One region of the Azoarcus sp. Soil_N_20 genome, then DNA from elsewhere that is predicted to be linked to it. Evidence: predicted binding sites of a transcription regulator. Region 1 holds the regulator's gene; the other holds the start of a gene.
The links. Region 1 encodes FNR, which switches genes on or off when oxygen is low (the NO sensors DNR and NnrR bind a similar motif). Its sites were predicted from a motif close to TTGANCTAGNTCAA; they were not measured.

Region 1 (14,418 bases):
CCCGGTATCGCCCTGACCTCGCTGGCCGGCTCGATGGTCAATTCGTCGGCCTGGGCGGCACCCAGCACGGCGGCGGCCACCGGATGTGCGCTGGTCTGTTCGAGTGCAGCGGCCGCGGCGAGCAATGTTGCGCGCGTCCATCCGTCAGCCGGAACCACATCCGTCACCGCGGGGCTGCCCTCGGTGAGCGTGCCGGTCTTGTCCACTGCCAGTACGGTGAGGCGTTCGGCCAGTTCGAGCGCTTCTGCGTTCTTTACCAGCATACCGGCGCGCGCGCCCTGCCCGGTGCCGACCATGATCGCAGTCGGCGTGGCCAGTCCCAGGGCACAGGGGCAGGCAATCACGAGCACGGCAACCGCATTGATCAGCGCCAGTTGAAAGTCGCCCGACCACAGCCACCAGCCGATCAGGGTGAGGCTGGCGATCACGACCACCACCGGAACGAACACCGCCGCAATGCGATCGGCAAGGCGCTGAACGGGCGCTTTCGAGCCCTGCGCCTGTTCGACCAGGCGGATGATACCGGCCAGCAGCGTGCTGGCGCCCACGCCGGTTGCCCGGCAGTGCAGCACGGCATCGCCATTGACCGTGGCGGCAAACACTTTGTCCCCCGTTTGCTTGTCCACCGGCAGGCTCTCGCCGGTGAGCATCGACTCGTTGAGTGCCGAGTTCCCCGCTTCGACCACGCCATCGACCGGCACTGCATCACCCGGTCGCAGCACGAATGCTGCACCGGGCGTCAGCGTCTCCACCGGCACCTCGACCAGGACCCCGTCGCGTTCAACCCGTGCCATCTTCGGCTGCAGCCGCAGCAAGGCATCGAGCGCGGCGGTGGTACGGGCCTTGGCGCGCGCTTCGAGCAGTTTGCCGAGCAGAATCAGGGTGATGATCATCGCCGACGCTTCGAAATACACATGCAGGTCGTGGCGGTCCGCCAGGGTGACCACGAGACTGTAGAAATACGCCATCGACGTGCCGAGCACGACCAGCACATCCATGTTTGCACCGCCACCCCGCAGCGCAGCCCATGCACCGCGATAGAAACGCGCGCCGATCCAGAACTGCACCGGGGTGGCCAGCAGCATTTGCATCCAGCGCGGCACGAGGTCGTGCTGCATCTCGCCGCCCGGCCACAGGCCGAACATCGCCGGCATCTGGGCGGCAAGCGGCAGGGTCAACAGTGCGGCAATCCAGAAGTGCCGGAACTCGCCCTTCCATTCCCGCTGCTGACGGGCGCGAACTTCCTCGCGAACCACGTTTGCCGCCTCGGTCGCACTAAAGCCGGCGCGCTCGACCGCAGCCACCGCAGCGCCAACCGTCAGCGCACCCGAGGCGTAATGCAGGGTTGCGCGCTCGGTGGCGAGGTTGACACTGGCCTCGACCCCGGGCAGACGGTTGAGCACCTTCTCCAGCCGGGTGGAACAGGCTGCGCAAGTCATGCCGCCGATGGAAAGCTCGAGTGTAGCCGCGGACGCATGGCCGGCTGAGGGCGCCGTCAGACGGGATGGATTTTCTGGCATCGTGTTTCTGCCTTGCAGTATTTTGACATGAGGTGCAGTCTAAACTCCGTACCTGAGTACGGAGTCAACACATGGACCAACAAATCAGCAAGGAACTGACCATCGGTGCGTTGGCCCGAGCGGCCGAGGTCGGCGTCGAAACGATCCGCTACTACCAGCGCCGCGGCCTGCTTGCCGAGCCACAGCAGTTGCGCGGAAGCTATCGCGTATACGGGACGCCTGCACTCGCCCGCCTGCGCGCGATCCGCCGCGCCCAGCAGTTGGGCTTCTCGCTCGACGAGATCGATGGCCTGCTGGCACTCAACGAGGACACCGACCGCGAACGCGCACGGGCCCTGGCCCAGGCAAAAATCAAACTGATCGACGACCGGATCCGGCAACTGGCCGATATGCGGGCAGCCCTCGCCGAGCTCGTAAACTGCTGCCAGCACACTGATGCAACGGCGCCCTGCCCCATCTTGCGCGCACTGTCGAGCGAGCAGTAGCGGCCGCCCCCTGACGCGCCGGGATCAGATCGTGCACACCACCCCGCTCCACAACTGGCCGCCGAGGGTGGGCGCATGGAACAGCCCGAACACTCCGAAACCGAGCACCAGCAAACCCGACGCAAACCGGACCTTGCTGTTGCGGGTGAGGTCACGGAAGCGTTTGAACAGCATCCCGGCGAGCATCAGATTGGGCAAGGTGCCGAGCCCGAAGGCCAGCATCAGGCCCGCTCCGCGGGGGGCCGATCCGGTAACCAATGCCGTCGCAAGGATCGAATACACCAGACCACAGGGCAGGAACCCCCACAACAGGCCGAGTGGCAAGGCCTGCTTGACCGAACGAGCGGGCAGAAAGCGTCGGGTAAGGGGCTGGATGCGGCGCCACAGCTGATGCCCTAGCCGCTCCACCGGGGCGAGCAGCCGGGTGAAACCGGTGAGATAGAGCCCGAGCGCAATCAGCATCAGATTGGCGAGCACGTAGAGCGTGATCTGCACCGGCAGCACGCCATCGTAGAGCATGCCGACCGAACCGATTGCGCCAAGCAGGGCACCGATTGCGGTATAGGTGCCGATCCGGCCGAGATTGTAGGCCAGATGGATCGGCCACTGCCGACCGCGGTCTGTCGGCGTCTGCACCTGCACGGTCAGGGCGCCGACAATACCGCCGCACATGGACACGCAGTGGGTGCCGCCGAGCAGGCCGATCAGGAAGACGGCCAGATAACCGGTTTCGGGCATAGATTCTCAGAACTGGGCAGGGGACGCGGAGTGCGCATTCTACGCCGCTCCCCTCGCCCTCACCGTCAGATGACCCGGGAATACCGGGCGCGCTCGCGATCCGCACGCAGGTAGCGGTCGAACACCATCGCGATACCGCGTACGAGCAGACGCCCTGCAGGCTCGACACTGAGCCAGTCCCCATCCAGCTTGACCAGCCCTGCAGCCTCCATCTCCTTGAGGTCGGCCAGCTCCTCGGCAAAGTACTCGCGGAAGTTGATCAGGTGGGCGATTTCGATCGATTCGATCGACAGCTCGAAATGGCACATCAGCGCCTGGATGATGGCACGGCGCAGGAGGTCGTCGGCGGTGAGTTCGATCCCGCGCAACACGGGCAGCTGGTCACGGTCGAGTGCATCGTAGTACTCGTCGAGGGTCTTCACGTTCTGCGAGTAGACCGGACCGATCTTGCCGATGGCAGACACACCGAAGGCGAGCAGATCGCATTCCGCCTGGGTGGAATAGCCCTGGAAGTTGCGATGCAGGCGCCCCTGACGCTGGGCAACGGTGAGCTCGTCGTCGGGCTTGGCGAAGTGGTCCATGCCGATATAGACGTAACCCGATTCGGTAAGCCGCCGGATCGCCAGTTGCAGGATCTGCAGCTTGGAATCGGCCGACGGCAGATCGCTCTGGGCAATCCGGCGCTGCGGCTTGAACAGCCCGGGCAGGTGCGCATAGCTGTACAGCGAGATGCGATCCGGGGACAGTTCGAGCACCTGCTCGAGGGTGCGGTTGAAGCTGATCACGTTCTGCTTGGGCAGGCCGTAGATCAGGTCCATGCTGATCGACTTGAAGCCGGTGGCGCGCGCGGCATCCATCACCAGCTTGGTTTCCTCGACGCTCTGGACCCGGTTGGTGGCAATCTGGACGTCCTCGGCGAAATCCTGCACGCCGACGCTCATGCGGTTGAAGCCGAGATCGGCGAGCATCTCGACCGTATCGAAATCGACCTTGCGCGGATCGACCTCGATCGAGTACTCGCCGTTGGGCACGAGGTTGAAGTGCTTGCGCACCGACTCCATCAACTGGTGCATCTCGCCGTGCGACAGGAAGGTCGGGGTGCCGCCACCGAGGTGCAACTGCGTGACCTGCCTCGTTCCGCCCAGCGCAGCCACCTGCATCTCGATCTCTTTCGCCAGGTAATTCAAATACTTGGCCGAGCGCCCATGATCCTTGGTGATGATCTTGTTGCAGGCACAGTAGTAGCAGATCGTGTTACAGAACGGGATGTGGAAGTATAATGACAACGGTCGACTCACCCCACCGACGGCGCGTTTGCCAAGCCAGTCGGTCAGCGCGCGAGCGTCGAATGCCTCGACGAAACGATCTGCCGTGGGATAAGAGGTATAACGGGGCCCGTTGATGTCGAAACGACGAATCAGCTGGGGATCGAATAGAAGTTCTGTCTGGCTGGTCATGGTCGCGCTGCGTCAAGGTGTACTTAACAATGGCAGAAAGCCGGCATTTTGTGGTTGACTTGGATCAACGGCGGGAATATACCCGATCCAGACACGGAGCAAGTTTACTGTGCAAATGAAGGCAACGGTGCCGATCACCACGGCAGCACTCAAGACCGCGTGCTCCCAATGCAACCTCCTCGAATTGTGCCTGCCTTTCGGCATGTCCGATACCGAGCTCGACCGGCTCGACGAACTCGTCGGGGCCCGGCGCAAGATCAAACGCCAGCAGCCCTTGTACCGAGCGGGGGAATTGTTCGAAGCCATCTATGCGATCCGCGCCGGTTCATTCAAGACCGACGTCTTGCTCGAGGACGGTCGCGAACAGGTCACCGGTTTTCAGATGACCGGCGAGATCCTCGGCCTCGACGGTATCAGCACCGAACTCCACTCCTGCAACGCCGTGGCGCTCGAGGACAGCGAAGTCTGCGTGATTCCGTACGCCAAACTCGAAGAACTCTCGCGTGTCGTAGAGGGTCTGCAGCACCAGTTCCACAAGGTCATGAGTCGCGAGATCGTGCGCGACCATGGCGTGATGATGCTGCTTGGCTCGATGCGTGCGGAGGAACGTCTGGCTGCCTTCCTGCTCAACATGTCGCAACGCTTCACTGCGCGGGGCTTTTCTGCGGCGGAGTTTCACTTGCGGATGACGCGCGAGGAGATCGGCTCCTACCTGGGGCTGAAACTCGAGACCGTGTCGCGTGCTTTTTCCCGCTTCCAGGAAGAGGGCCTCGTTGCCGTTCAGCAGAAGCACATCCGCATCCTCAACAACGCGGGGCTCAAAAAGCTGATCCAGCACCAGCAGGGTGCGCGCTGAGCGGCATTCGACAGAACGAATCCTGCCGCAGGACATCAAACGACCTGTGCGAGCCAGCCGGCCGGGTTCTTGCTCAGCGCGACCGACACGATCCAGCCGAAAACCAGTAGTGCCGCACCATAGGCAATGGCCCGAATCCGCCGTGTGCGTCCACGCTTGAGGGCGATCGTACCGAGCACCACATACGCCACCAGGCCGATGACCTTGGCGGTAATCCAGTCGGCCTGGAACGGATACTGGCCGATCATCACTGCCATCGTGATGGCACTGCCGAGCAGTGCGGTGTCGACGACATGGGGCAAGGTTCGGGTGAGACGATGCGCGAGCAGGCGATGGTCACCGAGCATCCACCATCCGCGCAACGCGAATCCACCAACGCTCAGTATCGCGCAACTCACATGTATGTACTTGAGCGTCTGATACACGCCATATCTCCAGGAATGAAGCCTTTCGGCCAGAAACCCGACGCAGCCACGGCCTGCGCGCGGGACCCAGCCGAGGTTAGAATTCAGCCTTGACTGACGGAGCATGCAATGACTCATCCCCCTTCCGATCTCACCGCCCTGCTACGCCAGATTCCACTGTTTGGCGAACTGTCCGACCCGGAACTCGAGCGCGTCGCCCGCTTTACGCGAGAGCGCCATCTCACCAAGGGCGAGCTGCTGTTCCAGCGTGGCGATATGGCTCATGGCTTCTACTTCGTGGTATCCGGTCAGTTGAAGCTCGCATTTTCGTCCGCCCAGGGAAACGAAAAGGTTGTCGAGATCGTCGGCCCGCAACAGAGTTTCGGTGAAGCGGTGATGTTCATGGACCGCCCCTACCCGGTGTTCGCCGAGGCCCTGAGCGACATGGCACTGCTGCACATCGGCCAGAACGTGGTGTCGGAACTGGTCGATCAGGATCCCGGGTTTGCCCGCAAGCTTCTCGCCGGGATGGCCATCAGGCTGCACAACATGGTGCGCGACGTCGAGACCTACTCGCTGCGTTCGAGCACTCAACGCGTGATCGGCTATCTGCTGCAGCAAACCGGTAGCGACGACGGAAAACCCGCAGAAATTTCGCTGCCGACCAGCAAGCAGGTCATCGCCTCACGCCTCAACCTGACCCCTGAAACCCTGTCTCGAATCTTCCACGACCTCGCCGACAACGGACTGATCAGCGTGCATGGAAAACGTATCGAACTGCATGACCCCCGCGCCCTGGCACGCTACAACGGCTGAACCAAGCTCGCATTCGAAGTTTCCAACAGACGCGCCCGCGGCCACCTTGACCAGAGTCAAGCCCGCGCTTGCGCCTTGTGCAACGCGGCCACTCAGGCCGCATCCTTCGGCACCGCCTCCTTGCCCCGGCCGAGGAAACTGCCGATCAGGTCCACCGGCACCGGAAAGACCAGGGTCGAACTCTTGTCACCGGCCACTTGGGTAAGGGTCTGCAGATAGCGCAATTGCATGGCCGCCGGTTCGCGCGACAACATTGCAGCTGCTTCCATCAGCGCCTGCGCCGCCTGTTTTTCGCCTTCCGCATGAATCACTTTGGCGCGGCGCTCGCGTTCTGCCTCGGCCTGACGGGCGATCGCGCGCACCATGCTCTCGTTCAGATCGATATGCTTGATCTCGACGTTGGTCACCTTGATGCCCCATGAGTCGGTCTGCGCATCGAGAATCTGCTGTACATCAAGGTTGAGCCGCTCGCGCTCGGCCAACATCTCGTCGAGTTCGTGTTTGCCGAGCACCGCGCGCAAGGTCGTTTGTGCCAGCTGGCTGGTCGCGACCAGGAAGTTCTCGACCTGGATGATCGCCTTCTCCGGGTCGACCACACGGAAGAACACGATTGCATTCACCTTGACCGACACGTTGTCGCGCGAAATCACGTCCTGCGAAGGCACATCCATGGTCACCACGCGCAGATCCACCTTCACCATCTGCTGCACACCCGGGATCACGATCACCAGACCAGGGCCCTTTACTTTCCAGAAGCGGCCAAGCATGAAGATCACACCGCGCTCGTACTCGCGCAGGATCCTGATCGAAGCGACAACGAGAAATATGAGCAGGAGCAGGAGGGGCGCAAAGCCAAGTTGGAGATCGATCATGATGAGGCGCTCCGTAAATTTGGGGAATCGGTTACCGGTGAAACATCCACCACAAGCCCGTTGAGGCAATCGACCCGCACCCTGCTGCCAGGTTCGAGCGGGGCATTCGAGCGGGCCCGCCAGCGCTCGCCATGCACCATCACCCACCATCCGCCTTCGACCGCGGGGCCGATGACGGTACCGCATGCGCCGGCCATCTCCTCCCGCCCGCTCACCACCGGGCGCTTGAAGCTGCGGGCGGCAAAGCTGCCGATCGCCAGCAGCACCGCCGCACTGGTGAGCGCCAGGCCGATGACCAACGCCACTGGGACACCAAAACCTGGGGCCTCGGTGTCCATCAGGAACAGCCCGCCGACAATGAAGGCGATGACGCCGCCGACGCCGAGCACGCCGAAGCTCGGGATGAAGGCCTCGGCCAGCATCAAACCGGCACCGATCGCCAGCAACAGCACCCCCGCCCAATTAACCGGCAGCAACTGGAAGGCGTAGAGCGCAATCAGCAGCGAAATGGCGCCGGCCACACCCGGCACACCGAAGCCCGGCGAGGTGAACTCGAAGAACAGGCCGTAGATCCCGATCATCATCAGGATCAGCGCCACCTGCGGATGTGCCAGCGAGGCGAGGATGCGGTTGCGCCAGTCCGGCTCGTGGTGCTCAATGGTGGCGTTGGCGGTGGCGAGCACCACCTTGCCGCCGATCAGGGCAATTTCGCGGCCATCGAGCTGCGCGAGCAGTGCAGGAACGTCGGCCGCAATCATATCGATCACCTTCTGCGCCAGCGCATCCTCTGCCGACAGGCTCGCCGCCTCGCGCACCGCGCGTTCGGCAAAATCGGCGTTGCGCCCGCGCAGCTGTGCCAGGCTGCGGATGTAGGCGGTGGCATCCTCGACCGATTTGGCGGTCATCGCATCGGTACCGGCGAGCGGCTTCGATGTCGGCTTTGGCGCGGGTTGCGCGGAAGGTCTCGTGGCAGCGTCACCATTCCCGGAGGATGCGGCATCCTTTTTCTTGTTATCGGCCCCTGCAGCCTGCTCATCCTCGGCGGGTTCGGGCCGCGTTTCGGGGCCGGGTTTGCCCGGCTGGGCCCCACCGATGCCGATCGCCACCGGGGTCGCGGCACCAAGGTTGGTCGCCGGCGCCATCGCCGCGATATGACTCGCGTACAGGATGTAAGTACCGGCGCTCGCCGCCCGCGCGCCCTCTGGCGATACGAAGGTGACCACCGGCACCGGAGAGGCAAGAATATCCTTGATGATGATGCGCATCGAGGTGTCGAGGCCGCCGGGAGTATCCATTTCGATCACGACCAGCCCGGTACCGGATCGAGCGGCACGGGCAAGACCGCGATGAATGTAATCGGCCGTCGCCGGGCCGATCACGCCCTCGACACCCAATTGCAGCACGCTCGCGCTGGCTGCGGCTGCCGGCCCACCGACCATCACCAGTGCGATCAGCACCAGTGCCAGCCCGATGACGCGCCAAGACCGTGAAACCGCGCATGCTTGCATGGGGTGACCTCCGTGGCTGCCAGGTCGTCAAATCGGCGAATCTGCTCCTTGTGTGGGAGTCCGCACCCGGGCAGAAGTTCTGCCCTCCTCAACGCTCCATCACGTAAGTACCCGGGGCCGGAGCGAGTGCAGGGTACTGAGCGGTTGCAGCCGGCCGCGCTTCGACCAACTCGCCCGCGCGCGGCTTGAGCCACGCCATCCAGTCGGTCCACCAGCTCCCGTCGTGCTCGATGGCACTGGCCCGCCACTGCTCCGCCGTATCCGAACGGTGCGCTTCTGCCACCCAGAACTTGCGCTTGGCCGGCGTCACCACGGGATTGATGATGCCCAGGATATGACCCGAGCTCGACAGCACGTAACGCTTGGGGCCGGTGACATGGTTATTCACCTTGTAAGTCTGCATCCAGGGGGCGATGTGATCGTCCTCCGCTGCAACCGCGTACAGCGGCTGTGAAACGCGGGCAAGATCGAGCGGCTCGCCGGCCACCGCGAGGGCATCCGGATGCACCAGCGCGTTGTTCAGATAAAGCTCACGCAGATACCACGCATGCATCGCAAACGGCATACGGGTGGTATCCATGTTCCAGTACAGCACATCGAATGGCGGCGGCGTATCGCCGTAGAGCCAGCCGTGCACCACGTAGTGCCAGATCAGGCCATTGGAGCGCAGCAGCCGGAAGGCCGACGCCATCTCCCTGCCATCGAGGAAGCCCTTGGTCGCCATGTTGTTGGTGATGTAGCGAATGCTCGCATCGTCGATGAACACCTCGATGTCACCGGGCTTGTGGAAATCAACCAGCGTGGTGAGCAAGGTCCAGTCGGCAACGGGCACCTCCTCCGCCTTGAAATGACGGTTGGCCCAGGCCATGTACATCGCCAGTGCAGTCCCGCCGATGCAGTAACCCACGGCATGGACCTTGTGCGCACCGGTAAAACTCCGTGCCACCTCGACGATGGCGTGCACCCCGTCCACAAGATAGTCGTCGAAGCGGCAGTCACGCATCGATCCGTCCGGGTTCTTCCAGCTGGTGATGAACACATCCAGGCCCTGGTCGAGCAAGAAGCGGATCATGCTTTTCTTCGGCACCAGATCGAGAATGTAGAACTTGTTGATCCAGGGGGTGACAATGACGACCGGTTCGGCATGCACTGCGCGCTGGGTCGGCGCATAGTGAATGACTTCGAGCAGGCGATTGCGGAACACCACGGCCCCTTCGGTGGTCGCCAGATTCTCGCCGACGCGAAAATCACCGGGGTCGGTCATTCGCACATCCCCGGCCTTGAGGTCATCGAGGAAATTGCGGAAACCATTGACCAGACTCTCGCCTTGGGTCTCCGACGCCTTGCGCAGCGCCACCGGATTGGTCCACAGAAAGTTGGTCGGCGCCATCGCATTGAGCCAGTTCCGCCACCAGAACGCCGCCCTGCGCCGCTCCTTCCCCGCCAGCCCCGGGGTGTCGAAAAGCATGTTCTGCATGTGGTGTGTGAATGCGAGATACCACTCCTTGGTCAGATCCCAGGTGGGGTACTCGCTCCATACCGGGTCAGCGAAGCGGGCATCATCTGCATTCGGACGAATCGGATCGCTGCTCTGCAGTCCGAGCATGCGATTCATCGAGTGCAGTTGCAGCTTCCACAAATCGGTCGACAGTCCGGCAAGGCGCTCGGCAAGCTCCTGCGGATGTGCCGCCCACGCGAGATGGGCGTGAATGATAGGGGCACTCATGCCGAGTGGATCGACAGTACCCTCGACCCCATCATGCAGCTCACGCATTGCACGCTTGACCACCTGGCCGGGATCGAACTGCTCGACACGCCGTGGCCTGCCACCTTTGGAGGAATGATTGCCTCCGCTCCTGCTTGTTCTTGTGGTCATGACTTACTCCGGCATTACGGGCGGGAGCATGGGCTCCCGCCTCAATTCAGTGGGTAGGCGACCCGCGCTTCGGGCACGATCGACGCGGGCCAACCCGGTAGCGCATTGACCAGTTCGGCAAAGGTCGCAGTCGTTTCAGCCTCTCCATGGACAAGGAAAGTTCGTCGTGGCGGCGGTTCAATATGACGCATCCATTCGAGCAGTGCCGGCTGATCTGCATGCGCCGAGAGTCCGCCTATGGTGTAGATATCTGCCCGCACAGGAATGCGCTCGCCAAAAATTGTCACCACCCGGGCCTTGTCGACCAGCCTGCGTCCGAGCGTGCCCGCGGCCTGGAAGCCGGCGATGATGACCGAGCACTCCCGCCGTCCGAGGTTATAGCGCAAATGGAATTTGATTCGTCCGGCATCGCACATTCCGCTGGCAGAGATGATCACTAGTCCCCCGTGGTGGTGGTTCAACGCCATCGACTCTTCAACGTCGGCAACAAAACGCAATCGAAAGCGTTCGTGGTTCGACCGGGTCCAGGCCAGAAGTTCGCGCGTTTCATCATCCCACAATGCGGAATGTTGCAGCGTGAGGTCGGTGACCGCGGTGGCCATCGGCGAGTCCACAACCACCTCCAGGTTCGGCACCCGCCCCGAACGCACCAGTTGCGCCAGCACGAATACCACTTCTTGGGTGCGCCCTACCGCAAAAGCGGGAATGATGACGTTCCCCCCCTTGCGCCTCAACGTGTCGGTAAGCACATGAACGAGCTCATTCTCGGTGTCGACCATCGCTCGATGGGCACGATTGCCGTAGGTGGTCTCGATACAGAGAAGATCGGCATCCCTCACAATAAAGGGATCTCGCAACACTGGCCGCCCGGGCTGCCCAAGATCGCCGGTGAACACGATCTTGCGTGCGCTCCCGCGCTCGCTCACCTCGACCTCGATGATCGCGGAGCCCAGGATGTGACCCGCCTCGTGGAAACGGCAGACCACCCCTTTGCCCGGATGCAGCGTGGCCTCGTAGTCGACCCGGCGCAGCCGATGCAGGGTGCTGCGTGCCTGCTCCACCGTATACAGCGGCGCAACATCCCAGCCTCGTCGCGCATGCCGCGAGCGATGTCGCCGGTTGGCCAATTCGGCCTCTTTCTCCTGGATGTACGCCGAGTCGAGCAACATGACCCCGAGCAGATCGACCGTGGCCGATGTGGCATGCACCGGACCGCGATAGCCAAGTGCAAGCAAACGGGGCAAGAGCCCGGAGTGATCGAGGTGGGCATGAGTCAGCAACACGAAATCGATCTGCTCAAGATCGAAATCAAGCGCACGCAGATTCTTCAGCCCGGCTTCCTTGCCCCCCTGAAACATGCCGCAATCGACCATGAAGGCACCGCCCTCATGACGCACGACAGCACAGGATCCGGTCACCTCTCCGACTGCACCATAGAATGTGATGTCCATGTTCCCTCCGCTCTTCAGCATCACCCATACGTTCTGGTCCGGAGTTGACTGCGATCAAGCATAGGGAGGATGCTTGACTGACTATAATTGCTTATTGATGGCGTCTAAAGGAGCAGCGACATGTTCAAGCATATTCTCGTACCAACGGACGGATCTCCCCTCTCGGAGGGCACAGTAGCCCGTGCGATCACGTATGCAAAAGAGACAGGGGCGAGAATCACGTTCTTCTATGCTCAGCCCGATTTCCCCATGCCCATCTATGGCGAAGGTGCGTTGATCGATCCGACCACGCCCGAACAGTTTGCCCGCTCTGCACAACAGGAGGCCGAGCACATTCTCGAACGCGCCAAGGCGGCTGCAGATGCTGCCGGCGTACTCTCCGGCACGGATACACTGGTCAACGAAGTCCCGTATGAGGCCATCATCGACGCCGCCGATCGTCACGGCTGCGACCTGATATTCATGGCATCCCATGGGCGCAAAGGCATTGCCGGCCTGCTGCTCGGCAGCGAGACCCAAAAGGTGCTGACCCACAGCAAAACCCCGGTACTCGTCTATCGATAATGACACTCGCAGGTGTCGAAAGCAGAACGGCCCGCGTTGCGGGCCGTTCTGCTTCAATGCTGATGCAACTCCGGATGATTTATCTCGTCGGCGGTGCGCTGAAAGTAGAGGGTCGTCAGGCTCGATGCCGCACAGATCAGCCAAAAGGCAAAAAAACCGATCGAATAAGTCGCGAGTGGATCGAGATGAATCGGATCACCGAACAGATACAATTCGCGCGGGTTGATCACGGTAAAGAAAACAGCCTCCACCACTCCAGCCACCAGGAACGACGGCCAAAGCACCTGAATCAGTTTCTGCATGGAAGTACCCTCCTTACCGTGCAACAACGAACGTGGTTGAGTTACCGCTGAGCGTCTGCTTTCGCCTTCTGCTCGTCTTCGGCCATGTGGCGCATCGCGTAGCGGTAAATATACGCCCCCATGACGAGAATAAAGCCAATCGTAAACAGGCTGAGGAGACCGATGTCGGTCGTAAACAACTCCTTCCAGGCCATGATAAAACCTCCTTCGTCGACAGATTAAGAACCAAATGGATCAACCCTTATTTCCGTCTCTGTCGGAAGGTATGCGGTCCCGTTCATCCGCCAGCTGCGGGACTCGTCTTCTAGCTGAAACAACCAGCGTCCCGTGCTCAGGGGCTTGATCGCGCCCTCGAACACGCCCCCCGGCCCGCTCAGGAACAGCTCCTGATCAGACCCGCCACGGGTGGGGTGTGCAATCGTCAGCCGAATCGATTGCGGCAGATCTTCGGGCTTCGCCGCAGACAGATCGATTCGCAGGGAGTCGGTGCGGACCCTCAGTTGCGCGGACAGGCCCAATTCCTTCGCACGCTCGGTACGTCCAATCGTCTGAACGATCGCGCGGCCTTCCTTGTAGTAGTCATCGACCACCAGTCCGTCCCAGGTATTGATCGCGATGGCCAGGGTAATGAAGCCCGCAATCACCGCAGTTGCCGGCAGGGCAATCAGGAACCAGGGCCAGCCCTGCTTGTACCAGGGCTCGGCTTTCTTGTTGGACACAGTAACGCTCATTGTTCAGTCATCTCAGCGAGGAAAAAGGAAAGTGGTCTTCTCGCGCAGCCTGAGACTTGGTTCGTCCTCGGGGTACACTTCGAAGAACACCTCGTTCGCGCCGGGTTTACCCACATCATAGGGAACAAGCACCTGCAGCGTCACTGCCTGCGTGGCCGCGGCACCGACATCGATGCGGTGATCGCCGCCAATCTTTACACCTTCCAGTCCGGTGGCCTCAAAGATGAACGTCCGCGGACGTTCAGTCATGTTCATCACCTGCAGGCGATAGACGTTCTCGATCAGCCCGCCTTCCACTTCACGGGCAAGCGACATCCGGTCACGAATTACATCGACCCGTAGCGGATCACGAGTCGCGAGGCCCCAGACGAATGCCAGACTGATCAGAATCAGAACCGTACCGTATATCAGGGTACGCGGTCTGAACACATGCCCGATGATCTCCTTGCTGCCCCAGCCCCTTTTGATCGCATTCTCGGTCGAATAACGGATCAGCCCCCGCGGGTAGTCCATCTTGTCCATCACCTGATCGCATGCGTCTATGCATGCGGCACAGCCGATGCATTCGTACTGCAGCCCCTGGCGAATGTCGATGCCGGTCGGGCAAACCTGCACGCAGATTCCACAATCCACACAATCACCCTTGGCGATCGCCTTGGGTTCGACGCCTTTCTTGCGCGCTCCGCGCGGTTCTCCACGTCCTTCGTCATAAGTGATCACCAACGTGTCGGGATCGAACATGACCGCCTGGAAGCGGGCGTACGGGCACATATACTTGCACACCTGTTCTCGCATCACGCCGGCAAATAGATAGGTAAAACCGCCGTAGAACAGGATC
Region 2 (14,418 bases), on a different contig from region 1:
TGCGAGCTCGTTGAAGCTCGGGCAGCCCCAGATGTCGGCTTCGACGCCCCAGTCGTTCTTGAGCAGGTCGGCGGCGGCAATGACTTCATTGAAGATGGTGCCCGAACCCAGCAGCTGCACGCGCAGCTCGCCGGCGCCGCCCTTCTTGAAGGCGTACATCCCTTTGATGATGTCGGCCTCGGCACCGGCCGGCATCTCCGGGTGCTCGTAGTTCTCGTTCATCACCGTGATGTAGTAGTACACATCTTCCTGCTCGGCAAACATGCGGCGCATGCCGTCCTGCACCACCACCGCGACTTCGTACTGGAAGGTCGGGTCGTAGCTGACGCAGTTCGGGATCATGTTGGCCATCACCAGGCTGTGACCGTCCTCGTGCTGCAGGCCCTCGCCGTTGAGCGTGGTGCGCCCGGCGGTACCGCCGATCAGGAAGCCGCGGGTGCGCTGATCCGCTGCCGCCCAGCACAGGTCCATGGTGCGTTGCATGCCGAACATCGAATAGAAGATGTAGAACGGAATCATCTGCACGCCGTGCACGCTGTAGGCGGTGCCTGCAGCAATCCAGTCGGCCATGGCGCCGGCTTCGTTGATCCCTTCCTGCAACACCTGGCCGGTCTGGCTTTCCTTGTAGAACATGAGCTGGTCATGATCTTCGGGTACGTACTTCTGCCCTTCCTGGTTCCAGATGCCGTACTGGCGGAACATGCCTTCCATGCCGAAGGTGCGGCTCTCGTCGGGCACGATCGGGACGATGTTCTTGCCGATCTGCTTGTCCTTGAGCAGGGTGTTCATGATGCGCACGACGGCCATCGTGGTCGACAGTTCGCGACCCTCGCCCGAGGCCTTCAGCAGCGCGCCGAAAGTATCGAGTGCGGGCACCGGCAGCGGCTCGGCCTTGCGCCGGCGGCTGGGCAGGAAGCCACCCAGGGCCATGCGGCGCTCGCGCATGTACTTGTACTCGGCGGAGTCTTCGGCGAACTTCAGGTAGGGCAATTCGGCGAGGTTCTCGTCGGCGACCGGAATGTTGAAACGGTCGCGGAAGCGCTTGATCGACTCGGTGTCGAGCTTCTTCTGCTGGTGCGAGATGTTCATCGCCTCGCCCGACTGGCCCATGCCGAAACCCTTGATGGTCTTGGCCAGGATCAGCGTCGGCTGACCCTTGTGGGTGACGGCGGCGTTATAGGCGGCAAAGATCTTGAACAGGTCGTGGCCACCGCGGTTCAGGTTCCACACCTGCTCGTCGGTCCAGTCCGCGACCAGCGCCCGCAATTCGGGGGTGTTGAAGAAGTGTTCGCGAACGTAGGCGCCGTCCTTGGCCTTGAAGGTCTGATATTCGCCGTCGCACAGTTCCATCATGCGCGTCTTGAGGATGCCCTTCTTGTCGCGCTCGAACAGCGTGTCCCAGTTGGTGCCCCAGATCAGCTTGATCACGTTCCAGCCGGCGCCGCGGAATTCGGCTTCGAGTTCCTGGATGATCTTGCCGTTGCCGCGCACCGGCCCGTCGAGGCGCTGCAGGTTGCAGTTGATGACGAAGATCAGGTTGTCGAGCTTCTCGCGCGCGGCCATGCCGATCGCGCCCAGCGACTCGACCTCGTCGGTCTCGCCATCGCCGAGGAAGGCCCAGACCTTGCGTTTTTCAGCCTGGGCGGCATCGATCAGGCCGCGGCTGGCCAGGTACTTCATGAAGCGGGCCGAGTAGATCGCGCACAGCGGGCCGAGGCCCATCGACACGGTCGGGAACTGCCAGAAGTCGGGCATCAGCCACGGGTGCGGATAGGACGACACGCCCTTGCCGTCGACTTCCTGACGGAAGCTGTCCATCTGCTCTTCGCTGAAACGACCGAGCATGAAGGCACGGGAATAGACGCCCGGCACCGAATGGCCCTGGAAGAAGATCAGATCGCCGCCGTGGTCCGCGCTCGGCGCATGCCAGAAATGGGAGAAACCCACGTCGTAGAGCGCGGCGGCAGAGGCGAAGGAGGCGATGTGGCCGCCGACGTTGGTGTTCTTGTTGGCACGAACCACCATCGCCATCGCGTTCCAGCGGATGTAGGAGTGGAGCTTGATCTCCATGTCCGCATCGCCCGGGTACTTGGGCTGCTGGTCGGCGGGGATGGTGTTGATGTACTGGGTGGTGGCGGAGTAGGGCAGGTTGATGCCTTCCTCACGTGCGCTGTCGATCAGTTTCTCGATCAGGAAATGGGCGCGCTCGGCACCTTCGTTCTCGATGACCGCAGCGATGGCGTCGAGCCACTCCTGCGTTTCCTGGCTGTCGGGGTCGGGTTGCAGAATGACGTTTGATGTTCCGGTCATGGTTTGTCTCCTCATGACTTTGGTTGGCAAAGTCCGCCCCGGCAGGGCGGAGATGGTCGTGAAATACGCGAGACCGAACCGGTGCTGTCCGATCAGCGTTTCGAACTATAAAACCATGTTTCGCAATGCGCAATAGCTTTTGTGGCGGTGGAACAAAAAAAGTGTCGTCTTGCGAGCTTTCGAAAACCTTTATCTGTCTCTGGAACGGGAGCCGAGCGCAAAAAAACAGGGCTCGACGCATGGATGCGTGAGCCCTGTCGTACTCGGAACGGGAAAAAAATCGGCCGGGGGTGAGGGAGGGAGGGAGAGGTCCCCCGGCCGATCGGGAAAATCGATACTTGTCGCGGGCAGCGTCATTGCCGCATCGCCCGCAGGCGATCGTCCGCGTAGGCAAAGACCACCCGCCCATTGCGTACTTCGCCCATGTAGATCTGCCCGGGTGATGAGATGGTTTCGTGGCTGTCCCGGGTGAATGGACGCGCGTATTCCATGATCACTCCGGCTACCCGGGTCTCGAGATTCTCCAGCGCCTCCCGGATACGGTCACCGTCGGTGGTGCCCGCCTGGCGTATCGCAGCCGCCAGCAGAAGGGCAGAATCATACCCCTGTGCAGCGGCTGGTGGCACGGGAATTCGCTCGGTGCCGGTGAGCTCGCGCCAGGCCTCGAGGAAGGCCTTGCGACGTGCCGTATTGGGTTCCTGGATGAAGGTCTGGGGCATGCGGGCGCCTTCGGCGTTGGGGCCGGCGTTGTCGATGAAATTCGACATCGCCAGTGTCCAGCTGCCGATCAACGGCACTCTCCAGTCCAGACGCGCCATCCCGTTGGCGATCTGAGCCAGTTCGGGGCCGATGCCGTAGGTCAGGATGGCCTGGACGCCCCCTTGTCGTGCGCGCAACAGGGCCTGGGTCATGTCCGCCTGGCGAAGCTGGAAACGTTCGATCAGGACCGGCTCGATATCGCGGCTGGCCAGCGCCCGTTCGAGGTCCTCGCGACCCAGCTGGCCATAGTTGGTGGCGTCGTGAAAAATGGCGACCCGTCGCAAGCCCCGTCGATCGATGGCTTCCTCGACGATCATCGCCGCCTGCAGGGTGTCGTTCGCCGATACCCGGAACACAAAGTTCTCGGCGAATTCGGGCGGCTGGAATTGCTTGGTGACCAGCGAACCGGTGGCGACCGAGGTGATCACCGGTATCCTCGCCTGCTGGTAATAGCGCTGGCTGGCGAGGGCGACACCGGTATTGACGATGCCGAGGCCGGCGACCACCCCTTCCTTGTTCAGCAATTCCTGGACGACTTGGGCCCCACGCTCGTTACGCGCTTCATCATCGCGCTCGATCAGCTCGACCGGGCGCCCCAGGAGTCCGCCGCCGGCGTTGATTTCGGCGACCGCGATGCGGATGCCTTCACGCATCGAGACCCCCATCGGGCTCGAGCCGCCGGTAAATGGACCGGTTACGCCGATCCTGACCGGCTGCACCGCGCCGGCAGGCTCGGCCGCTCCCGCGGGACCCGTCAGCAGCATCACGGCCAGGACATTCAGGAGCCGAAGGGTTGTGCGCAGGAACATTGCCGTATTGTGTTGTGTTATCGACCGACAAAGAATTGGCGGAAACCCGAAGCGCACCACTAGGGTAATACCCGATGCCGGCTGGGGCCAAGGCGCGGCAACAATGCAGCGTCATCCGGACCGGTGCATGTCGACGTTCGCGACTCCGGCGTCCCCCGCAGTTTTCCCCCGCGTTCACTCATGACCGAAACCGACGATCCTGCTCAATCCGCACCCAATCGCTGGTACTGGACGGCGCCTTATGTCGCGGTCGTCGTCTTTGCGCTGTCGATGCTCGCCCTCGTCGGCCTGTTGCAGACCCGCGAACTCGACAGCCAGCGCAATGCGGTGGCGCGCGACGTCCAGTGGGCGGAGCAGACCATGCGGCTGCACATGCAGGGCACCGAGGAGTTCCTCGGTCAGCTCGCCCGCGACCTGGCGGCCCAGGCGCTCGATCCGGACGGATTCCAGCTGCGCGCCAATCAGCACATCGCCAACAATGGCGAACTGGTCAACGTGGTCTGGGTGGGGGAGGACGGAATCGTGCGCTGGTCGGCACCGTTCGATACCACCGACTGGCTCGCCGGCGACGCGCTGGCGGCGCCGCAGTCGGCGGCCTTCGTCCGCGCACGCGACGGCGGCCGCGCCGCCTACGGCGAGGCCTACACTACGGCGCGCGGTTTGACCGTGCTCGAAGTCTATGTGCCGATCCGCCACGGACGCGATTTTCGTGGGGCCATTGTCGGCGTGTATTCGATCGAGCGGGTGGTACGCCATCTGGTCCCGGGATGGTTTGCGGAGAAGTATCGACTGGCGTTGTTGAATGCCGACGGCGAGACGCTGGCGGTGAACTCCGCGCTCAAGGATCTCGACGAAAGCGTGGCGTTCGAGCTCCCGCTCGATCCGCCCGGCAATGGCCTCGTCCTGCGTGCGACCGCGTTCCGCACCGGCGGGCAACTCCCCCAGGCGCTGCCGATCGTGCTGATCATCGGCCTGTCGGTGATCGTGCTGTGGACCCTGTGGCTGCTGCGCATGCACGTACTGCGCCGGGTTCAGGTCGAGAAGGAGCGTGATCGCCTGTTCAACCTGTCGCTCGACATGTTGTGCGTGGTCGGCCTCGATGGATCGTTCAGGCGCTGCAACCCGGCTTTCGAACGCATCCTCGGCCATTCCCCGCGCGAGCTGCCGGGCAAGCCGATGCTCGACCTGGTGCATCGCGACGATGTCGCCTCCACACTGGAGCAGTTGCGCCTGCTGGCCGCGGGGCAGCCGGTCAAGTTCGAGAATCGTTGCCTGTGTGCCGACGGCAGCTACAAGTGGCTGGTGTGGAGCATCAACCCGGTGCGGGCCGAAAAGCTGGTGTATGCGGTGGCGCACGACATCACCGGGCGCAAGGCCGCCGAGGAGGCCTTGCGCGCCGAGTCGGCGTTTCGCAAGGCGATGGAGGATTCGGTCATTACCGGCCTGCGCGCGATCGATCTCAGCGGTCGCATCATCTACGTCAATTCCGCCTTTTGCCGCATGGTCGGGTTCGACGAGGACGAGTTGCTCGGGGCCGAGGCGCCGTTTCCGTACTGGCCGACCGAGGAGCTCGATGTCTGTGCGCGCAATCTCGAGCTGACGCTGGGCGGGCGGGCGCCTTCCAGCGGTTTCGAAATGCGCATCCGGCGCAAGAACGGCGAGAGGCTCGATGCGCGCTTCTATCTGTCACCGCTGATCGATCTCACCGGCCGTCAGACCGGCTGGATGGCCTCGGTGACCGACATCACCGAACCCAAGCGCGTGCGTGCCGCGCTCGAGGCCGCCCATGAGCGCTTCGAGGCGGTGCTCGACGGGCTGGATGCGGCGGTGTTCGTGTCCGACGCCGGCACCGACGAGATCCTGTTCGCCAATCGTGCGTTCAAGGCCATTCATGGTTTCGATGCGGTCGGGCGCACGGTGCGCGGGGTGGCGGTGCCGCAGCCTGAGCGGGGCGACTACCGGGTCGACCCGCGCGGCCTGAGCGTGGCCGACCTGCCGCGCGAACTGTTCGACGGCGAGCTGCAGCATCCGCTGTCCGGACGCTGGTACCACGTGCGCGAACACGCCACGCGCTGGGTGGACGGCCGGGTGGTGCGGATGGGCATCGCCACCGACATCACCGACCGCAAACAGACCGCAGAAATCTCGCGTCAGCAGGAGGAGCGGCTCGAGCGCACCTCGCGCCTGATCACCATGGGTGAAATGGCTTCGACGCTGGCCCACGAACTCAACCAGCCGCTGTCGGCCATTGCCAACTACTGTGCCGGTTGCGTCACCCGCATGCAGTCCGGCAACAGCAAACCCGAGGACCTCCTTGCCGCGATGCAGAAGGCCAGCTTCCAGGCCGAGCGCGCGGGCAAGATCATCCGCCGCATCCGCGAGTTCGTGAAGAAGAGCGAGCCGCGCCGCAATGCGGTGCAGATCGCCGACATACTCGACGATGCGCTCGGATTTGCCGAGATCGATGCGCGCCGTCTCGGCATCCGGCTGGTGGCCGAAGTCGCACCGGGGCTGCCGGCGGTTTACGCCGACCGCATCATGATCGAGCAGGTGGTGCTCAATCTGGTCCGCAACGGGCTCGATGCGATGAGCGACGTGCTGCCCGAGGAGCGCACGCTGGTGGCGCGTGCGCGTCCCTTCGGGCCGCACTCGGTCGAAGTGGCGGTCATCGATCGCGGCCATGGCATCAGCGAGGAGGACCGGGCCCGCCTGTTCACGCCTTTCTATACCACCAAGGCCGAGGGCATGGGCATGGGGCTCAACATCTGCCGCTCGATCATCGAGTTTCACGATGGCCGCCTGATTGTCGACGTCAACCCGGAAGGGGGTACCATATTCTCCTTTACCTTGCCCACGGAGGCCGCAAGTGAGCGAGTCGCGCGCAGTGCCTGACCAACAGATCTACATCGTCGACGATGACGAAGCCCTGCGTGACTCCCTGGTCTGGATGCTCGAGTCCAGCGGGTATGCGGTGGCGGCGTTCGATTCCGCCGAAAGCTTTCTCGCCGCATGGCGCGAGTCGATGTCCGGCTGCCTGGTGCTCGACGTGCGCATGCCCGGCATGAGCGGGCTGGAGCTGTTCGAGGAACTCGGGCGCAAGCGCTTCACCTTGCCGGTGATCTTCATCACCGGTCACGGCGACGTGCCGATGGCGGTGTCCGCGCTCAAGAAGGGGGCGGTGGATTTCATCGAGAAGCCGTTCGGCGACCAGGACATGCTGCGCCTGATCGAACAGTGTTTGCAGCAGGAGCGCAACAGCCGCTCGAAGCGCAAGCTCGAGGCCGATACGGTCCGACGCCTCGATCACCTCACCCAGCGCGAGCGCGAGGTGCTCGACCTGATCATCGCCGGCAAGCTCAACAAGCAAATCGCCGACGTGCTCGGCATCAGCATCAAGACCGTCGAGGTGCACCGCGCCCGCGTGATGGAGAAGATGGGCGCCCATTCGCTGGCCGAGCTGGTGCAGCATGTCGTCACCGTGGAGCCGACCGCCGCCACCCGTTGAGCCATCGTCGCAACCGACAGACCGGACGCGGCAGGTACGCATAGGCATTGCTCACCTGCCATGATAAGTTCTGTCTATGACTGCGCTGAATGGCCTCTTCCTGCTCGTCGGTGTATTGCTGTTCATCAGCGTGCTAGCGAGCACCGTATCGGCGCGTCTGGGACTCCCGCTGCTGCTGCTGTTTCTGCTCGTCGGCATGCTCGCCGGCGAGGACGGCCCGGGTGGCATCCGTTTCGATGATTTTGCCACCGCGACCCTGGTCGGCCATCTTGCCCTTGCCGTCATCCTCCTCGACGGTGGCTTGCGGACCCGGGTGGAGAGCTTTCGGGTGGCACTGTGGCCGGCTGCGGTGCTGGCCAGCTGGGGGGTGGTCGGCACTGCCGCGACCCTGGGCGTGTTCGCCACCTGGTTGCTCGATGTGGACTGGCGGCTCGGCATGCTGCTGGCGGCCATCGTCGGCTCCACCGATGCGGCAGCCGTGTTCGCCCTGCTGCGCAATAGCGGGGTGCGGCTCAACGAGCGGGTCAAGGCCACGCTCGAGATCGAGTCCGGCGCCAACGACCCGATGGCCATCCTGCTGGTCACCGTGCTGGTGGAGATGCTGCTGCTTCCCGAGCAGGCCGGCGTCGGTCGCTTCCTGGCGTTGCTGACATCCCAGCTCACCATCGGCGCGGTGCTCGGCGTCGCCGGCGGCTGGGTGCTGGCGCGCCTGCTGGTCCGGCTTCAGCTCCCGGAAGGTCTCTACGCCCTGCTCATCGTGTCGGGCGGGCTGATGGTGTTTGCCGCCACCAACCTGATGGACGGCAGTGGCTTCCTGGCCGTCTACATTGCCGGGCTGGTGGTGGGCAATCGGCGCTGCCATGCGACCGAACATGTGTTGCGGGTCATGGACGGTCTGGCCTGGCTGGCGCAGGCCGGCATGTTCCTGGTGCTGGGCTTGCTGGTGACGCCATCGCATCTCGTCGATCACGCCCCCGAGGCCCTGGCGATGGCGGTATTCCTGATGCTGGTCGCGCGCCCGCTGGCGGTGACGATCGGACTGTGGCCCTTTCATTTCAAGCCGCGCGAGGTGACCTACATCTCGTGGGTGGGCCTGCGTGGCGCGGTGCCGATCGTGCTGGCGATCGTGCCGGTGATGATGGGCGTGCCCGAATCCCGGCTGTTGTTCGATGTGGCTTTCGCCGTGGTGCTGGTGTCCTTGCTGATCCAGGGGGCGACGGTGCCGGTGGCGGCGCGCTGGCTCAAGGTCGAAGTCCCGCCGCGCGACGAACCGGTCGACCGGCGCGAGGTCTGGGTGGGTGACAAGGCATCGCTCGATCTGCTCGAATTTCGTGTTGCTTCCGGCTCAGCGGCAGAAGGGCGTCACCCCGACAACATCGCCGCCGATCATGGCGGGCTGTCGGTGCGCTGCGTATCGCTGGTGCGACGTGGCCGCCTGCACGATTTGCAGGTCGATACCCGGCTGGCGGCGGGTGATTCGGTCTGGTTCGCGGCGGCTGACGACTATGCCGAGCCCCTGGCCCGCGTTTTCAGTGTCGTGACCGAACGCGAGTTGTCGGCTCACGCCGGCTTCTTCGGCGAATTCGTGGTCGATCCGTCGTGTTCGGCCGGCGATCTTGCGCAGGCCTATGGTTTCGAACTCGATCCGGAAGAGCAACCGCTGCCGCTGTGCGACATGATGCTGAAGCGACTCGGCCGCCGTGCCGTGGTCGGCGACAAGGTCGCGATCGGCAGCTTCGTGCTGACCGTGCGTGACATGGATATGCATGGCGTGGTGACGCAGATCGGACTCAAGTGCCCGAGTCCGCCGCGGATCGTCTAGCGGCCGGTGCAATCCGCACCGCGTTGACCTGTATCAACCCGGTATTGTCGACCGATCGGTAATGTCTGCTCCTTTGTCCGACCCGACGACGGAGCCATGCCCATGGGCGCACCCCTGCCAGCCTCGACCCATCAGTACCTGTTCCTGTCCGGCAACGAGGCGGTCGCGCTTGCAGTGCGCGATGGTGGTTGCCGGGTTGCCGCCGCCTATCCCGGTACGCCCTCCACCGAGATTCTCGAGGTTCTCGCGACCTACCCCGAGCTCTACGCCGAATGGTCGGTGAACGAGAAGGTGTCGCTCGAGGTCGCGCTCGGCGCGTCCATGGTCGGTGCGCGTGCCTTCTGCGCGATGAAGCATGTCGGGCTCAATGTCGCCTCCGACGCGCTGATGACGATGACCGTGACCGGTACCGAGGGCGGGCTGGTGATCGCGGTCGCCGACGATGTCGGCATGTCGTCGTCGCAGAACGAGCAGGACTCGCGCTATTGGGGGCGTTTTGCCCATCTGCCTGTGTTCGAGCCGGCCGATGCGCAGGAAGCCTACGACATGACCCGCGCGGCCTTCGCGCTGTCCGAGCGTCACCTCTGCCCGGTGATCCTGCGCCTCACCACCCGCATCTGTCACGTCAAGGGCCGGGTCCTCGGCGCCGCGCGCGAAACCTGCGAGCCGACCGGCTTCGTCAAGGATCCGCGGCGCTGGGTCATGGTGCCGGGCAACGCCAGGCCGCGGCTGCCGCTGATGTTCGAGCGCGATGGCGCGCTGCGCGCGGAAGCCGAAGGCAGCGATCTGAATCCGGTGATCGCGGGCAGCGACCGGCGGGTCGGCTTCATTGCCTCCGGTCCGGCCTTCATGCATGTGCGCGAGGCCTTCCCCGATGCGCCGGTGCTCAAGCTCGGCTTCGCCCATCCGCTGCCGCTCGAGCTGGCCCGGACCTTCGCCGAGGGGGTGGAGCAGGTGGTCGTGGTCGAAGAAACCGAAGCGCTGGTCGAAACCGAGTTGCGCGCAGCGGGCATCGTCTGCACCGGCAAGGACATCCTGCCCCGAACCGGCGAACTCTCGCCCGAGGTCCTGCGTCCCGCGATCGCCGGCCTGCTCGGCGAGGTAGCGCCGGCGGGGGCGGAGGTGGCCGCGCAGAAGGTGTTCCCGCGTCCGCCCACGATGTGCGTGGCCTGTCCGCACCTCGGCGTGTATTACACCTTGTCGCAGCTGCGCAACATCTCGATCTCGGGCGATATCGGCTGCTACACCCTGGGCGCCGGACAACCGTGGAACGCGCTCGACACCTGCATCTCGATGGGCGCCTCGATGGGCGTGGCGCTGGGCATGGACAAGGGCCGCGGCACCACCGACGACAACAAGAGCGTCGTTGCCGTGATCGGCGATTCCACCTTCCTGCACATGGGCATGCAGGGCCTGCTCGACATCACCTGGAATCGCGGCAACGTCACCGTGCTGCTGCTCGACAACCGTGCGGTGGGCATGACCGGCGGCCAGGACAACCCCGGCACCGGGCGCGACATCCACGGCGAAGCCGCACCACGGATCGATTTTGCAAAACTGTGCGAAGCCCTCGGGGTCAGGGCCGAACGCATCCGCGTGGTCGATCCCTATCAGCTGCCGGTGCTGTTCAGGGCCCTGCGTGAGGAAACGAAGGTCGCCGAGCCCTCGGTCATCATCACCGACCGCCCCTGCGTGCTGATCGACGATTACCGGGCGACGCCGCCGTACAAGGTGATGGACGAGCGCTGTACCGGCTGCGGCAACTGCGTCGATGTCGGTTGTCCGGCGATCCACGTGACCCGGCGCGAGAAGGCAGTCAAGGCTTCGGGCAAGGAGGTCGATCTCGCCTTTGTCCGCATCGAGACCGCAGCCTGTACCGGCTGCGGTCTGTGCGTGCAGCCCTGTGCGCCCGAGGCCATCGTCCATGCCCGACCGGCGCAGCCGGTCGCCTTCCTGCGCAAGGTGGGGACGCCATCATGATCATGAGCAATATTCTGGTATGCGGCATTGGCGGCCAGGGCGTGATGACCGCGACCGAAATCCTCGCCGAAGCGGCGCTGTCGCTCGGCCACGATGTCAAGAAAACCGAAGTCGCCGGCATGAGCCAGCGTGGCGGGGTGGTGACCTCGCACCTGCGTTTCGGCGAGCAGGTGCTGTCGCCGCAGATCGCGGCCGGACAGGCCGATCTGCTGGTCGGCTTCGAGGCGGCCGAGGCCCTGCGCTGGGTGCACATGCTGCGCCCGGGCGGCGTTGCGCTGGTGAATCTGGGCCGGGTGGTGCCGCCGGTGGTCAACCTCGGGCTGTACGACTATCCGGCCGATCCGGTGGCGCAGATGCGTGCCCTGGGCGTGGATGTCCATGCCTTCGATGCCAGCGCGCTGGCGCTCGAGCTCGGCAATATCCGCCTCGGCAACACCGTGATGCTCGGCGCCATGGCCGACCGCCTGCCGTTTCCCGCCGATGTGCTGCGCGATGCGGTACTTGCACGCTTCGCCAGCCGCAAACCGGCGCTGCTCGACCTCAATCGGCTGGCCTTCGAACGTGGTCGAAGGGCGGTGGCAGAGGCTGAAGCCGCCTGAATCGTTTCCTTGCGGGAAGCGCGTCAACGGGGTGAGTCGCGATCCGTCCGCAAGATCCCCCGTAGGGTTACTCAGTCGGCCACAGCTGCCCGGTTCTGGCACTCGTGCCCGAGCCACCCCCTGCGGCGGGCTGAAGCGCGCCCAACAGGCGGGCCGCTGCTGTCAAAGTTGCGAACTGTTTCGAGGCTTCTTCGATGACCGCTCGCATTGTTGATGGCAACGCGCTCTCGGCCCGTGGGTGGGCGACATGAGCGCGATCGACGGGGCTTCGCGCTCGCCGGCTCTCCGCCACTTTTTTTCGACGAAGCCTTCGATGAGCGCGTGAGCCGTTCGCCGCAGATGCTTGCCTGGCTCGGCGTCGCCCGGCGTCAGACGAGCTCGATGACCTGTCCGATGACGCCCACGAAGCCGGCTGCGCGTTGATACGTGGTCAACTGCGATGCCTCGATGCCTGCGACGAGCCGAGTGCCGGTTCGCGCCAACCCTGAGCCCCCGCCGCTTGCTTGCTAGGTGGAGCTCAGCGTGACCATCGCCAGGGCGAGGCCAGTAAACACCAGCACCACACCGCTGATCCGGCTGAAGAGCTGACCCGCAGGCACGACCTTCTCCACCAGCATGTAGATTCCCAGCCCGCCCATCCACACCAGGCTCATCACGCCACCGACGAACATCAGCAGCATCAGTGCCCAGCAGCAGCCGACGCAGAACGCGCCGTGGCGCAGACCCATGACGAAGGCGCCGCGCCGGCCCTCGCGCCATTCCGTGAGGAGAAAGCTCAGGGGTGTGCGGCACTTGGTCAGGCAGGCCTCCTTGAGGGCACTCCACTGGAAGGCGCCGGCAAGGACAAGCAGCGCCGCGCCCGCGATCGGCCCGGTCCGGCCCATCGCCGAGTCGAGCAGGCCGCGGTCGTACAGGGCCCACTGGCCAAGGGCGGCGAGCAAGGAAAAGGCAGTCCACACCGCGAGGTAGCCCGCGACGAAAATCCACGTCGGCACGAATGCGCTCGCCTCGCCATCGGCGCGACGGCGCGCCACCGTGGAAAAGGTGAAGATCATCGGAGCCGCGCCGGGCAACATCATGGCGACCATCATCACCGACCACATCAGTACGCTGACCGCGATGAACTCGAAGGCGGTCGCGGGCATGGCGGCGTGGCCCATGTCCGCATGCGCCGCGAGGCCGATCATGTACGCCCAGGCGAGCGCAGTGAGCCCGGCGAGGAGTGCCAGTGCGACAGCGGTGGAGAGCTGCGCGCGTGCGCGCAGGCCGCGCATCGTCCTTTCCATGACGGCTACTCCCTCAGGGGCCCGCGTAGCTGAAGGGTGAGTAGAACGCGGTGCGATCGGCCAGCGCCAGATCGACGCCGTGCGCCTGATGACGCAAGGCGCGCGACTTTGCCACGGTGAGGGTCTCGCCCGGCGCTACGGCCAGCGGGTGATTCCGTATCGTGACTTCGGCGCCGCCCTGGCCCTCGATTGCCTGCACGTCGGCTTCGGCGCTGTCGCCGATGCGGAAGCGCCGGCGACCGGGTTCGCTGTCGAAGCGGATCGGCAACTGCTCCACGGCGAGCACTTCGGCGATGAATGACGCGAGCAGGGCAGGGTGGCCACCGGCCTTGCCGCCAAAGATGGTGCCGAGCGCTTCGGTTTGCGAGACGTCGGCCGCCTGGTCGAGATACAACACCACCTTCCACTTGCCCTCGGCCATGTTCCCCGGTGAGTGCAGGGCGACGACCGCGTTGAGGCCGTCCAGGCCGACCGTGCCAAAACTGCCCTGGTCGATATGCCAGCCCACGAGAGCGGTGCAGGCCCCCTCCGTCGGTGAACCGAGGTAGATGCACGGGCAAGCGCCCTTGCAGCTGCAGCTCTCGAGATACTCGCCCTTGAGTTTCCATTCGGTGCTCATGTTTCGGCCCTCCTTGATGGTTGCTGCGGCCGACTTAGCCGTTCTTTTTTTATAGCTGCCCATTTCGCCCCGGCGTGACGGAGTGATGAGGAAATCATGAGGGGCCCGAGAGCCGCGGAGGAGCGGCGCCTCGCCTATAGTGAGTAAAGACCCGGGAGAACGTGATGCCACAGCGTATGGCGGACTTGCTCGAGAGCCGGGCCCGCGAGGACTTCATCGGCCGGGCCGCGGAGCGCGCCGCCCTTGGCGCCATACTGAATGCCGACGGACCTCGCGTGATCCATGTTCACGGTATTGCCGGGGTGGGCAAGAGCGCCCTGATGGGGCGCTTCGCCGCCGACGCCCGCGCTGCCGGCGCAGCGGTGGTGAGCCTCGACTGTCGCCGCATCGAACCCACCGAGAATGGCTTCCTGCTCGCCGTGGGCGAGGCCATCGGGTGCGACGCCGCCATCGAGGCGCTCACCCAGCGCCTCGGCGAGTTGGCCGGGACGGTGGTGTTGATGCTCGACACCTACGAGGTCTTTCGTCTCATGGACACCTGGCTGCGGCAGGTCTTCGTGCCCGCCCTGCGAGACAACGTGCGCGTGCTGTTCTTCGGTCGTGAGCGCCCGTTCGTGGCCTGGCACGCATTGCCGGGCAGCGCGCAGGTGCTGCAGTCGATCGCGCTCGCGCCACTCGACGAAGGCGACGCGATCGAACTGCTCGCCCGCCTCGGCACCCGTGGCGAGG

Region 2: AC3A35_RS09825 (thiamine pyrophosphate-dependent enzyme) is a predicted target of FNR. The motif match lies at 9,229-9,242, and genes of this name have one in related genera.

Annotation. Positions count from the first base shown of each region.
Region 1 is NZ_JBDGKX010000018.1:22,750-37,167, reverse strand. Features, by position in the region: gene AC3A35_RS24240 (heavy metal translocating P-type ATPase) at 1-1,520, opposite strand, end outside; gene AC3A35_RS24235 (MerR family transcriptional regulator) at 1,592-2,005, shown strand; gene AC3A35_RS24230 (sulfite exporter TauE/SafE family protein) at 2,030-2,743, opposite strand; gene hemN (oxygen-independent coproporphyrinogen III oxidase) at 2,809-4,200, opposite strand; gene fnr (fumarate/nitrate reduction transcriptional regulator Fnr) at 4,316-5,056, shown strand; gene AC3A35_RS24215 (SirB2 family protein) at 5,092-5,481, opposite strand; gene AC3A35_RS24210 (Crp/Fnr family transcriptional regulator) at 5,590-6,276, shown strand; gene AC3A35_RS24205 (slipin family protein) at 6,369-7,148, opposite strand; gene AC3A35_RS24200 (NfeD family protein) at 7,145-8,656, opposite strand; gene AC3A35_RS24195 (PHA/PHB synthase family protein) at 8,745-10,430, opposite strand; gene AC3A35_RS24190 (MBL fold metallo-hydrolase RNA specificity domain-containing protein) at 10,574-11,983, opposite strand; gene AC3A35_RS24185 (universal stress protein) at 12,104-12,547, shown strand; gene AC3A35_RS24180 (hypothetical protein) at 12,601-12,849, opposite strand; gene AC3A35_RS24175 (DUF3149 domain-containing protein) at 12,891-13,043, opposite strand; gene AC3A35_RS24170 (FixH family protein) at 13,068-13,568, opposite strand; gene ccoG (cytochrome c oxidase accessory protein CcoG) at 13,593-14,418, opposite strand, start outside.
Region 2 is NZ_JBDGKX010000004.1:64,724-79,141, forward strand. Features, by position in the region: gene aceE (pyruvate dehydrogenase (acetyl-transferring), homodimeric type) at 1-2,310, opposite strand, end outside; gene AC3A35_RS09805 (ABC transporter substrate-binding protein) at 2,664-3,833, opposite strand; gene AC3A35_RS09810 (PAS domain S-box protein) at 4,059-6,770, shown strand; gene AC3A35_RS09815 (response regulator transcription factor) at 6,745-7,383, shown strand; gene AC3A35_RS09820 (potassium/proton antiporter) at 7,460-9,205, shown strand; gene AC3A35_RS09825 (thiamine pyrophosphate-dependent enzyme) at 9,308-11,185, shown strand; gene AC3A35_RS09830 (indolepyruvate oxidoreductase subunit beta) at 11,182-11,784, shown strand; gene AC3A35_RS09835 (DUF2182 domain-containing protein) at 12,291-13,070, opposite strand; gene AC3A35_RS09840 (DUF1326 domain-containing protein) at 13,084-13,689, opposite strand; gene AC3A35_RS09845 (winged helix-turn-helix domain-containing protein) at 13,854-14,418, shown strand, end outside.